2 linked regions of the Rhizobium sp. N324 genome follow. The main gene of each other region encodes a partner of the protein of the gene in region 2 in a complex. Links are inferred from orthologs where the notes say so. Each region holds a gene or a part of one and is shown on either strand. Other genes may lie near its edges. The genes, in order: ccmE and ccmB.

Region 1 (6,496 bases), 3.0 Mb from region 2 along the record:
GCCGGCGAAACGGCATCGACAACATTGGCAAAGCTCGGGACAGCAGGTGCTTGAACCTTGACTGCTTCGGCATAGGACCGGGTGATTTCGAGCGGAACGCCGGTTGCGAGCACAGCGGCCGCGATACCGGCAACGGTAGAAGCCTTGAGCACGGTGGCGAGGGACGGACGTCCGTTGAAATTCTTGAGCATTGGAGCACCTTCTCTTGTTCTTAAATCTTCAGCCCGGCAGCGCCGGATCAGTCGATGCATCAAGATATAGGATGGCGCACCTTACTGCGAACTGTCCGGCCAATGAAAAATTGGTAATGTTGAAATGTTTGCTTCGGCCAATCCGCCGGAGCCGACGATTGCCGCCGATGGACCGCCTACTTTTTCAGAAGATCGTTCAACTTCGACTGCTCATCCGCGGTCAATTTACTTCCCGTCGGCTTGCCTGAGCGCCTGCGGGCAAAGACGAGCAGCGACAGGCCGCCGGCGAGCACCAGCAGCGCCGGGGCGCCCCACAGCAGGCCCGTCTTCATGCTGAACCGCGGCTTCAGCAGCACGAATTCGCCGTAGCGCGAGACGATATAGTTCAGCACCGCCTCGTCGCTGTCACCGTCGGTGATGCGCTCGCGCACCAGCAGGCGCAGATCCTTGGCGAGATCGGCATTGGAATCGTCGATCGACTGGTTCTGGCAGACCATGCAGCGCAGTTCCGCCGAAAGGGCGCGAGCGCGCGCTTCCAGTGCCGGGTCGGCGAGCACCTCGTCCGGGTTGACGGCGAAGGCCGGCGCGGCCAACAGCATCAAGACGAAAGCCAGGAGGAGACGCCGCATCATTCCGCCGGCTCCATGGCAGGCTCTGCCGGCTTTGCCGCCTTCGCCTTCCTCCGTGGCGCGCCGACGCGCAGGCGGCGGTCGGTGAGGGAGACGAAGCCGCCGAAGGCCATGACAAGCGCTCCGCCCCAGATGCAGAGGATGAACGGCTTCCACCAGATGCGCACGACGATGCCACCGTCCTTGGTGGCGTCACCCAATGAGACGTAGAGCTGGCTGAGGCCGAAGGTCAGGATGCCGGCCTCCGTCGTCGGCATCTGGCGGGCGGTGTAGAGGCGTTTGGCCGACCAGGTATCGGCGACCGCGACACCGGCGCGACGAATGGTGAAGTGGCCGCGCTCCTCGGTGTAGTTCGGCCCGCTCGCCGGCTGCATGCCGTCGAAATGCAGGCTGTAGCCGCCGGCGTCAGTGGTCTCGCCGGGCTTCATCTCGATGACATGCTCGGTCTGGAACGTCGTCACCGCGACGATGCCGAGCACGCTGATGCCGAGCCCGGCATGGGCAAGCGCGGTGCCGAAGGCCGACCGCGGCAGGCCGGTCAGACGGCGCCAGGCGAGGTTGCCCGTAACCTTGCCGATGCCGGCGCGATACCAGAGATCGGCGATGGCGCCGAAGACCAGGAACAGCCCGGCCGCCAGCCCCAGCACGGAAAGCACCGGCCCGCCATGCTGGAGATAGAAGAAGATCACCGCAGCAAGGAAGGCGAGACCGGCGACCAGATAGAGCCGTTGCAAAACGCCGAGCAGATCGCCGCGTTTCCAGGCCAGCAGCGGTCCGAAGGGCACGATGACGATCAGCGGCGCCATCAACAGGCCGAAGGTCAGGTTGAAGAAGGGCGGCCCGACGGAGATCTTGTCGCCGGTCAGCGTCTCCAGCAGCAGCGGATAGAGCGTGCCGGTCAGCACCGTGCCGCAGGCGACCGTCAGGATCAGATTGTTGACGACGAGCGCGCCCTCGCGCGAAATCGGGGCAAACGGCCCGCCGGCCGAAAGCTTCGGGGCGCGGAAGGCAAACAGCGACAGCGCCCCGCCGATGAAGATCAGCAGGATGCAGAGAATGAAAACACCGCGGGAGGGATCGCTGGCAAAGGCATGCACCGAGGTCAGCACGCCGGAGCGCACCAGGAAGGTGCCCATCAGCGACAGCGAGAAGGTGAGGATGGCCAGCAGCACCGTCCAGATCTTCAGCGCCTCGCGCTTTTCCATGACGAGGGCCGAATGCAGCAGCGCGGTGCCGGCAAGCCAGGGCATGAAGGAGGCGTTCTCAACCGGATCCCAGAACCACCAGCCGCCCCAGCCGAGTTCGTAATAGGCCCAGTAGGAGCCCATGGCGATGCCAAGCGTCAGGAAGGTCCAGGCGGCGAGCGTCCAGGGCCGCACCCAGCGGGCCCAGGCGGCGTCGATGCGGCCTTCGAGGAGTGCGGCGACGGCAAAGGAGAAGCAGACGGAGAAGCCGACATAACCGAGATAGAGCAGCGGCGGGTGGATCGCCAGACCGATATCCTGCAGGACCGGATTGAGATCGCGGCCCTCGGCCGGCGCCGGATCGAGCCGCAGGAAGGGATTGGAGGTCAGCAGGATGAACAGGGTGAAGGCAACCGAAATCCAGGCCTGCACGGAAAGCACATTGGCCTTCAGCGTCTCCGGCAGGTTGCGGCCGAAGACGGCGACCAGGGCGCTGAACAGCGTCAGGATCAGCAGCCAGAGCATCATCGATCCCTCGTGATTGCCCCAGACGCCGGAATATTTGTAGATCAGCGGCACCAGCGAATGCGAATTCTCCCAGACGTTCTCGACCGAGAAGTCGGAGACGACATGGGCATAGGTCAAGACGCCGAAGGAGAAGGCGACAAGCGCAAACATCGCCAGCGAACCGACGGTCGCCACATCCATCATCGCCCGGTCATGGCGGCGGGCGCCGATGACCGGCACGATCGAAAGGATGAGCGCCGTTGCCAGCGCCAGCACCAGCGCGTAATGGCCGATCTCGATGATCATTGCGTCGCCTTCGCCTCCTCGCCTTGCCCCTCTTTCCACAGCCCCTGCTGCTTCAGCCTGTCGGCCACGTCTTTCGGCATATAGGTCTCGTCATGCTTGGCGAGCACGGTATCGGCGGTAAAGATGTTGGTGCCCGGCGCAAACATGCCTTCGGTGACGACCCCCTGCCCTTCGCGGAAGAGATCGGGGAGGATCCCGGTATATTGGACTTTCACGGCATTGGCACTGCCGTCGGTGACGGAAAATTCCACGGTCGAGCCGGCGCCGCGCACGACGCTGCCTTCGCCGACGAGGCCGCCGAGCCGGATGCGGGTTTCCGGCGCCACCGGCGTCTTGGCCAGATCGGCTGGCATGTAGAAATAGGCGACCGACTGGCTGAAGGCGAACATGACCAGCAGCACGGCGGCGGCAATGAAGCCCATGCCACCTGATATCACCGCCAGGCGCTTCTGCTTGCGGGTCATTCAGCCAATCCTTCCGTTGATATGCCGAGTTCCTTGGCCATCGCCAGCAATTGCCTGCCCTGTTCGCCGGGCGGCGGAAAGGCTGCAAGCCCGCGCTTCAGCGCAGCGGCGGCACGATCCTTGTCGTTCAAGACGGCGTAAGAGCGGACGAGCCGCACCCATCCCTCGAAATTGTTCGGTTCTGCGCTAAGCTTGGCATCGAGGCTTTCAACCATGCCGCGGATCATCTGCTGCCGGTCGCCGGCGCTCATGTTTTCGGCCGCCGCGACATCCTGCTGCGTGGGATTGCCGGGGGCAGCCTGATTGGCGCCCGGGGCAGCCTGATTGGCGCCCGAGGCAGCCGCACCGGCGCCCGGGGCAGCCGCACCGGCCGGCGCGCCGCCATTCATGGCGATATGCTCATTGACCAGCGGCAGCCAGGGCGCATCGGCCGGCGATTGTTTCGCCAACGCCTCGAAGGCCTTGCGTGCCTCATCGGACTGTCCCGCCTGCTCCATGCTGAGGGCGACGTAGAAGCGGGCGCGCGGATTGTCCGGTTCCAGCGTCAGCGACTGTTCCAGCACCTGACGCGTCTCCTCGGTCACCACACCGTCGGAGACGGCCATCAGCGTCTCGGCAAGGCCGTCGAGCCGGGCCGGGCTTGGGCCGAGCAGCCGGATGGCGTTGCGGTAGGCCAGTTGCGCATCGTTCACCCGCATGGTGCGGAGATAGATCGGCGCCAGCACGTCCCAGCCCTTACCGTCATCGGGGCTTTGCGCCAGGTGCCGTTCCGCCTTGGCGATCAGCACCGCCACATCGTTGCCGGGATTTTCCAGCCGCGCTTCCAGCGGCTGCGCGGGCAAGTCCGGCCGGCCCGTCGTCAGATAAAGACAGAGCCCGAGAAGCGGCAGCACGAGCAGCACGAAGGCCTCGGTGAAACGGTGATGCCGCGCGGGCTTCGGCGCCTCTTCCGGCTCGCCGGCGGAAACGGCGATCAGCCGACGGCCGATTTCGGCCCTGGCATAGTCGGCTTCTTCAGGCGTGATAAGCCCGCCGTTGAGATCGCGGTCAAGTTCGCGCAGCTGGTCGCGATAGACCGCCGCCTCACCCGCACGGAGGTTTTCCGCCGCCTTCGCACCGCGCAGAAGGGGGTAGAGCAGGATGGCAGCGACGACTGCCGTCAGAACGGCAACGAGAATCCAGAACAGCATATCGGCCCAAATACGTGAAGCGCGTCGCCATTCCAACTGCCAAAGCCGGAATGACGAAGATTTGAGGCTATAAGCCGCAATTCACCTGATTTAGCCGAGCGGCGACCAGCTGCCATCCTCGTTGCGGCAGGCAGCGCCCCGCACCACGGTGTCCTTGCCGTCGACGGTCAGCGTATGGGTATATTGCCGGCAGTTCTGCGAGCCAACCTGATAGGGTGCGGCGGCAACCACCTTGCCGGTGACGTCGTTGCCGGTCCACAGCACCGGCTGGCCGACGGCCGCACCTTCCAACGCCCGATATTCCGCCTCCAGCGCCCGCTGCTTGTCGCTATCGTTCAGCGTCACGCCGCTGCGGCCGGCAAGGCCGCCCTGCAACGCGGTGAGGAAGGCGGCCGAGGCCGAGGGCTTGCTCGAAAAAATGCCGCGTGAAGCGGCACCTTTCGTCGTCGTGCAGCCGGAGAGCGCGACGGCGACGAGAAGAGCGGAAGCGATCATGCCTTGCGAGCGTAAAATCATTGCGTCGAACCACGATCAGGGGTCAAATTCAGCCGATCGAAGTGCAGCGTCCCCGTGTCAGCATTAAGGCAAAGCATGCTATACGCTTGCCAGTATCTTTGTGACATCAAGCAGTTGCTCATGCAACATCCTTTGTGATGCCCGGCAGGATAAGCTTCGCCTTGAGCCCGCCCCATTCGCCGCGGGAGAGCTCGAGCCGCCCCTGATACTCACCGGAAATCTCGGTGACGATCGACAGGCCAAGCCCGGTTCCGGGCTTGCTTTCGTCGAGCCTGCGGCCGCGCTTCAGCGCCTCGCGGATCTGGTCGGGCTCCAGGCCCGGCCCGTCATCCTCGACGGCGAGCTCCACCCAGTGGCGGCGCGCGCTCGCCTCAGCCCCCCTGACGTCGTCGCCGGCCTCGACGGCGGAAAGCCGGACCTTGCTCTTGGCAAAACGGGCCGCATTCTCCAGGAGATTGCCGACGGTCTCCTCGAGATCCTGCTGCTCCATGGCGACGGCCAGATGCGGCGGCGAGACGACGAGATCGAATTCGGTATCGACGTTCAGCCGGCGCATGACGCGCACCAGCCGCTCCAGCGCCGGCTCGGCATCGGTGCGGGCGAGCACGGATTCGCGCTGCGCGGCGATGCGCGCCCTGTTGAGATAAGATTGTACCTGGCCCTGCATCGATTCCGCCTGGCTGCGCACCAGTTCGCCATGGGATTTTTCGAGCACGCGCGCCTCATTAAGGAGAACGGCGATCGGCGTCTTCAGCGAATGGGCGAGATTGCCGACCTGCATGCGGGCCCGCTCGACGATGCGGCGGTTGCTGTCGATCAGCGCGTTGACCTCATTGGCGAGCGGCAGAATCTCCCGCGGGAAATCGCCTTTCAGCTGCTCGCTCTCGCCGGCGCGGATGCGCTCCAAGGCGGCGCGCGCCTTGTCGAGCGGCTTCAGGCCGTAGAGAATCGCCAGCGCATTGACGATCAGGCTGCCGACGCCGAAGCCGGCGAGCGCCAGATAGAGGCTGTGGGAAAAGGTGCGCACGTCGTCCTCGACGACATCGACATTGCCGGTGACGCGGACCCGCGCCGCGCGCCCATCGGTATCGAGCACCACTTCGGTTTCGGCCACCTGCACGCGGTTTCCGGAGGCATCCGTCACCTGGTAGTAGCGTTCGTAATTCTTGTCGAAGGGCGCCTCGACGACCGAAGGCACCGGAATGAGCGCCGAGCCGAGCGAGGGCGACACCAGCGGCGCCGTCGTATAGGTGCCGAGCGGCTCCACCACCCAGTACCAGCCGGTCTTCGGCTGGGCAAAGCGCAGGTCGCCGAGCTGCGGACTGCCGCTGAGCGCGCCCTGATCGCCTATCGTCACCGAGTTGATGACGTTATAGAGCTGCGCCCGCAACAGATCCTGGAAACCACGCTCGGCGCTCTTGCGGTAAAGGGTGGAGATCAAGAGGCCGATCACCACGAGCGCCACCGTCGACCAGACCGTGGTCAGCAGCAAAACACGTGCGGTGAGCG
Region 2 (6,356 bases):
CAGAGGCCGAATATCGTGTCGGACACCAAAGTTTCTGGTTCGTCGCCTGCCTAGCAGTGCTGGTCGCCCAGATCGTTGCCGAATATATGATGGGCCGCGTGCCGATCTGCGCCTGCGGTTATGTCAAGCTATGGGAGGGCGGGGTCAACACCAGCGGCAATTCGCAGCATCTGTCGGACTGGTACACGCCGTCGCATATCATCCACGGCTTCCTGTTCTACGGGCTCGGCCATCTCGTCCTGCGCCGCAAGCCGCTGGCGGCAAAGCTGCTGCTGGCGCTCGTCATCGAATCCGGCTGGGAGCTGCTGGAAAATTCACCGCTGATCATCGACCGCTACCGCACGGCGACGATCGCACTCGACTATTACGGCGACAGCATCCTGAATTCGGCAATGGACACCGTGTTCATGTGCATCGGCTTCTTCTTCGCATCGCGCGCGCCGGTGGCGCTGACGGTGGCGATCGCCCTCTTCTTCGAGATTTTCACCGGCTATGTGATCCGCGATAATCTGACGCTCAATGTGGTGATGCTGATCTGGCCGGTGGAGGCGATCAAGGTCTGGCAGGGCGGGGTTTAGGCCAGGTCAGAAGAAAACCCCTCCCCAACCCCTCCCCACAGGTGGGAGGGGCTTGAGTGCGGCGCCCGTCTTATTCCACTTCACCGTTTCATCCGCGGAAAGGCTGCTGCTTGGCGCCATACAGCGCGTCATATAAGTCCCTCCCCCTTGTGGGGAGGGGTTGGGGAGGGGTCTTCACCCGAGATGAAACTTACGAACCCGGCTTCTCCAGCGCCTTTTCCATCGCCGGAAACAGCCCTTCCTTCAGGCTGATATCGTCGAAGGGGCCGACGCGTTTGTAGAGGATCGTGCCGTCGGGGCTGACGAGGTAGCTTTCCGGAATGCCGTAGACGCCCCAGTCGATCGCCGCCTTGCCGTTCGGGTCGATGCCGATCGCCTGATAAGGATTGCCGAGTTCGCCGAGGAAACGCAGGGCGTTGTCGTTCTGGTCCTTGTAATTGATGGCGACGATGTTCAGCCGTCCGTCTTTCGCCAGTTCCTTCAACACGGGATGTTCGGCGCGGCAGGGCACGCACCAGGAGGCGAAGACGTTGACGAGGGTCAGCTTGCCCTTGATGGCCGCATCGGTCAGCGCCGGCAGATTGGCGCCGTCGAGCGGCGGCAGGTTCAGTGCCGGTGCCTTGGTGCCGATCAGGGCGGAGGGGATTTCGGTGATGTTCTTGCCGTGGAAATCCTGGTCGTAGAGCATCTTTGCCGCCGTCGCCGCAATGCCGCCGAAGACGATCAGCGGCAGAAGCGCCAGCGCATAACGGCCAAGTCCGCGCGATGTGGCGGTCGTGGTTTCAGGCGCTTCGCTCATTCGCCGTCCTTTGCACGCGCCGAGCGGCGGCGGATGCCGGCGGCTTCCAAGGCTGCGAGCTCACGGCGACGCGCCTGGCCGTCGGCCCAGGTCCAGAGCGTGACAGCGATCGTCACGAGAGCGGCAAAGCCATAGGATGCGTAGACGTAGAAGGTGTGCGTCAAATCTGTTCCTCGCGGCTGGCCATACGGGCGGCGAGACGGCGCTGGGCGGCGATGCGGCGGCGCCAGATCTCGTTCCTCATCGCCATGATATGCAGCGTGAAGAAGAGCAGGGTGAAGGCGATCGCCATGACGAAGAGCGGCCGCAGGAATTCCGGATCGATCGCCGGGCCATCAAGGCGCATCACGCTTGCCGACTGATGCAGCGTGTTCCACCACTCGACCGAGAATTTGATGATCGGGATATTGACGAAGCCGACGAGGATGAGCACGGCGGAAACGCGCGCGGCCTTCGACGGATCGTCGATAGCACGGCTGAGCGCGATCAGACCGAGATACATCAGGAAGAGAACGAAAACGGAGGTCAGCCGCGCATCCCACACCCACCAGGTGCCCCACATCGGCTTGCCCCAGAGCGAGCCGGTGACGAGGGCGAGCAGGGTGAAGGCGGCGCCGAGCGGGGCCGCGGCCTTGGCGGAGACGTCGGCCAGCGGATGGCGCCAGACCAGCGTGCCGATCGCAGAGCAGCTCATGATCGTATAGCACATCATCGACAGCCAGGCCGAGGGCACATGGATATACATGATGCGCACGGTCTCGCCCTGCTGGTAATCGCCTTCCGTGGAGAAGCTGAGATAGAGGCCGACCGCAAAACAGAGGGCGGTAATGCCGGCCAGCCACGGAATGATGCGCGCCGCCAGCGCCAGGAACCGCGTCGGGTTGGCGAGGTCGCTGAATTTGCTGATGGCAAGGCTCGTTTCGCTCATGTCCGCTTCCTTATCTTGATCCGGCTTTTCCCGCAATCGAATGCCAATCAATCCGTCGTGTTTCGCAGTGCAACGGCGGCAGCGGCCGGACCGATGACCGCGAAGAACAGGGTCAGCGCGATGAGGATGAGGAAGGGTGGCAGGAACGGAGCGGGATCCTCGACGGCGGCATAGGTGGCGCTGACGCCGAAGATCAGCACCGGTATGGTCAGCGGCAACACCAGGATCGAGACCAGCAGGCCGCCGCGGGGCAGGGCGACGGCGACGGCGGCGCCGACGGCGCCAATGAAGGTGATGGCTGGCGAGCCGACGAGCAGCGTCAGCATAGTGGCAGCAATCGCCGTCTCGTCCATGTTCATGAACAGGCCGAGCAACGGCGAGGCAATCACCAGCGGCAGGCTGGTCGCCGTCCAGTGGGCGAAGCATTTGACCAGCACGGTCAGGACAAGCGGCGTGTCCTGCATGAGCATCAGGTCGAGCGATCCGTCGTCGCGCTCGGCCTGGAACAGGCGGTCGAGGCCGAGGAGGGCGGCAAGCAGCGCGCCGATCCAAACGATGGCGGGGCCGATGCGGGAGAGAAGTTTGAGATCGGGACCGACGCCGAAGGGAATAACGGCGACGATCGTGAGGAAGAACAGCACCCCGATCAGCGCACCGCCGCCGGCGCGGATCGAGAGTTTGAGATCGCGGAGGAAGAGGGCGGTCATTCGGGGTGCTTTTCCCTGATGGGTGAGGAAAACCTGTTCCAAGCGGTAGAGGAAAACCCCTCCCCAACCCCTCCCCACAAGGGGGAGGGGCTAAGCTGCGGTCTCCGACGACGGCCAAACGCAAGCGGGGTGTACGTTGTTGCCGTTCTGCAGATTGCGACGATGCGGTTAGTATGAGGCAGCGCCGCACGGTAGCCCCTCCCCCTTGTGGGGAGGGGTTGGGGTGGGGTTTTCACGTCATGTCCTTGCAAACAACCGCAAACCATCATCCCCATACCCCCGCATCCACACCGGCAAAACCCGTCATCTTCAACTCCTGCGCATTCTTCAATCCCAGCGGCTGGTGCGTCGCCGCCAGCACGATGCCGCCTTCGGCCAGATGCGCTTCGATCAAGCTGGCGAACAGCCGGTCGGCGCTGGCATCGAGTGCCGCCGTGGGTTCGTCGAGGATCCAGACGGGGCGGTGGGCGACGAGCAATTTGGCGAAAGCTATCCGGCGCTGCTGGCCGGCGGAGAGGTAACCGAAGGGAAGATGGGTTATCCCCGACAGGCCGACGGCGTTAGCCGCATCCTCGACGGAGAAGCCTGTATTTCCGAGAAAGCTACGCCAGAAATCGAGGTTCTCTGCAACCGTAAGTTCATTCTTCATTGCATTCCGATGGCCAAGGTAGTGGCTGGCCTCGCCGGGATGCCTGTCTTCCCGGCCCTCTCCGTCGCGGAAGATGACAGTGCCCTTCTCCGGTCTCAGGAGGCCGGCGACGACGCGCAGTAAAGTGGACTTTCCCGATCCATTTCTGCCGGTCAGAATGAGCGCCTCGCCGGACGCCAAGTGAAAGGAAATGTTAACGAAAATCAGATCCTCACCGCGCCTTGCGGCCAGATTTTCGGCGGTGAGATGCATGCATCGGCTCTTTCTTGGTTTCGGCTTCCGGAGGGGTCAAAAAATCTCCGATTTTGACCGTGCTCGGGTATGGCAAGTTTTTAGGAAATTATCTATAAGACCGGCAACCACGCCAGCGGTCGGCGTGAATTTCATCCTTGCGCCGAACTTGGAGCGTCCGTTCCACGTGCGGACAGCGGAAATGGCCGTACCCGCATCCTGATGTGCATTAAGTGCATAGGCGTTCGCACGACTGTGTTGGCTATCAGAAACGGGGTCTCTCGTGTCTAAATCTCTTGACAGTTTCAATTGTCGTTCCACGCTTTCCGTTGGTGGAAAGGATTATGTCTATTACAGCCTGCCCAAGGCTGAGGCAAACGGTCTGCCCGGCGTCTCGAAGCTTCCCTATTCGATGAAGGTGCTGCTCGAAAACCTGCTGCGCTTCGAAGACGGCCAGTCGGTCACCAAGGAGCACATCCTGGCCGTTGCCGAATGGCTGAACAACAAGGGTGCGGTCGAAAACGAGATCGCCTATCGCCCGGCGCGCGTGCTGATGCAGGACTTCACCGGCGTTCCGGCCGTCGTCGATCTTGCCGCGATGCGCGACGCGATGGTGTCGCTCGGCGGAGATCCCGAGAAGATCAACCCGCTGGTTCCCGTCGACCTCGTCATCGACCACTCCGTCATCGTCGATGAATTCGGCACGCCGCAGGCTTTCGCCAAGAACGTCGAGCTGGAATATCAGCGCAACGGCGAGCGCTACCGCTTCCTGAAGTGGGGCCAGCAGGCATTCAAGAATTTCCGCGTCGTGCCTCCCGGCACCGGCATCTGTCACCAGGTCAACCTCGAATATCTCGGCCAGACCGTCTGGACCAAGGAAGAGGACGGCGAGACGATCGCTTATCCGGATACTTGCGTCGGCACCGACAGCCACACGACGATGATCAACGGTCTCGGCGTTCTCGGCTGGGGCGTGGGCGGTATCGAAGCTGAAGCGGCGATGCTCGGCCAGCCGGTCTCGATGCTGCTGCCTGAAGTCATCGGCTTCAAGCTGACCGGCAAGCTCAAGGAAGGCGTCACCGCGACCGACCTCGTTCTGACCGTCGTGCAGATGCTGCGCAAGAAGGGCGTCGTGTCGAAGTTCGTCGAATTCTTCGGCCCGGGCATGGACAACATGCCGCTCGCCGACCGCGCGACGATCGGCAACATGGGTCCGGAATACGGCGCCACCTGCGGCTTCTTCCCGGTCGACGGCGAAACCATCAACTATCTCACCATGTCCGGCCGCACGCATGACCGGATCGCGCTGGTCGAAGCCTATTCGAAGGCCCAGGGCATGTGGCGTGACGGCGACGGTTCCGACCTCGTCTTCACCGATACGCTGGAACTCGATCTCGGCGACGTCGTGCCGTCGATGGCCGGCCCGAAGCGCCCGGAAGGCCGCATCGCGCTCGAAAACATCGCTTCCGGTTTCGCCGGCTCGATGGATGCCGACTACAAGAAGCCCGGCCAGCTCAACAATCGCTATGCGGTCGAAGGAACGGATTTCGATCTCGGCCATGGCGACGTGGCGATCGCCGCCATCACCTCCTGCACCAACACCTCCAACCCGTCGGTGCTGATCGCTGCCGGCCTTCTTGCCCGCAACGCTGTTGCCAAGGGGCTGAAGACCAAGCCGTGGGTCAAGACCTCGCTGGCGCCGGGATCGCAGGTCGTCGGCGAATATCTCGCCAAGTCGGGCCTGCAGGCCGATCTCGACAAGCTCGGCTTCAATCTGGTCGGCTTCGGCTGCACCACCTGCATCGGCAATTCCGGCCCGCTGCCGGCGCCGATCTCAAAGACGATCAACGACAAGGGCCTGATCGTATCCGGCGTGCTCTCCGGCAACCGTAACTTCGAAGGCCGCATTTCGCCCGACGTGCAGGCGAATTACCTGGCTTCGCCGCCGCTCGTCGTCGCCTATGCGCTCGCCGGCACGGTTCAGAAGGATCTGACCAAGGAGCCGATCGGCGAGGACCAGAACGGCAATCCGGTCTATCTCAAGGACATCTGGCCGACTTCGCACGAGGTGCAGGAGTTCATCCAGAAATACGTCACCCGCGAACTTTACGAAAGCAAGTATGCCGACGTCTTCAAGGGCGACGTCAACTGGCAGGCCGTTCAGGTTCCGCCGGGCCAGACCTATGCCTGGGACGACGATTCGACCTATGTCCAGAACCCGCCTTATTTCGTCGGCATGGGCAAGAAGGGCACCGGCGTGTCCGACATCAAGGGCGCCCGCGTCCTCGGCCTGTTCGGCGACAAGATCACCACCGACCACATTTCGCCGGCCGGTTCGATCAAGGCGGCATCGCCGGCCGGTGCTTACCTCATCGGCCACGAGGTCGCGGTTGCCGACTTCAACCAGTACGGCACGCGCCGCGGTAACCATGAAGTGATGATGCGCGGTACCTTCGCCAATATC

The links.
Region 1: the proteins of ccmB (region 2) and ccmE are in contact, whole or in part, in a solved structure (PDB 8CE8), measured with the Escherichia coli proteins. The link is inferred for Rhizobium sp. N324 from one-to-one orthologs.

The regions. Positions count from the first base shown.
Region 1 is NZ_CP013630.1:1,416,972-1,423,467, reverse strand. The notes cover bases 1,548-4,543. They hold ccmE (cytochrome c maturation protein CcmE), read right to left. Parts: upstream 3,282-4,543; coding sequence 2,814-3,281; downstream 1,548-2,813. Other genes in these bases: ccmI (c-type cytochrome biogenesis protein CcmI), read right to left, coding at 3,278-4,471; AMK05_RS06835 (heme lyase CcmF/NrfE family subunit), read right to left, coding at 1,548-2,817. Outside these bases: AMK05_RS06845 (Do family serine endopeptidase), read right to left, coding at 1-191; AMK05_RS06840 (cytochrome c-type biogenesis protein), read right to left, coding at 368-823; more of AMK05_RS06835, read right to left, coding at 820-1,547; AMK05_RS06820 (hypothetical protein), read right to left, coding at 4,562-4,987; AMK05_RS06815 (sensor histidine kinase), read right to left, coding at 5,106-6,496. UniProt on the Escherichia coli protein: Heme chaperone required for the biogenesis of c-type cytochromes. Transiently binds heme delivered by CcmC and transfers the heme to apo-cytochromes in a process facilitated by CcmF and CcmH.
Region 2 is NZ_CP013630.1:4,418,612-4,424,967, reverse strand. Bases 1,183-4,038 are described here. They hold ccmB (heme exporter protein CcmB), read right to left. Parts: upstream 3,013-4,038; coding sequence 2,353-3,012; downstream 1,183-2,352. Other genes in these bases: ccmA (heme ABC exporter ATP-binding protein CcmA), read right to left, coding at 3,278-3,913; AMK05_RS21305 (heme ABC transporter permease), read right to left, coding at 1,538-2,305; ccmD (heme exporter protein CcmD), read right to left, coding at 1,374-1,541; AMK05_RS21315 (DsbE family thiol:disulfide interchange protein), read right to left, coding at 1,183-1,377. In the rest of the region: AMK05_RS21320 (DUF2585 domain-containing protein), read left to right, coding at 1-578; more of AMK05_RS21315, read right to left, coding at 769-1,182; aconitate hydratase AcnA, read left to right, coding at 4,176-6,356. UniProt on the Escherichia coli protein: Required for the export of heme to the periplasm for the biogenesis of c-type cytochromes.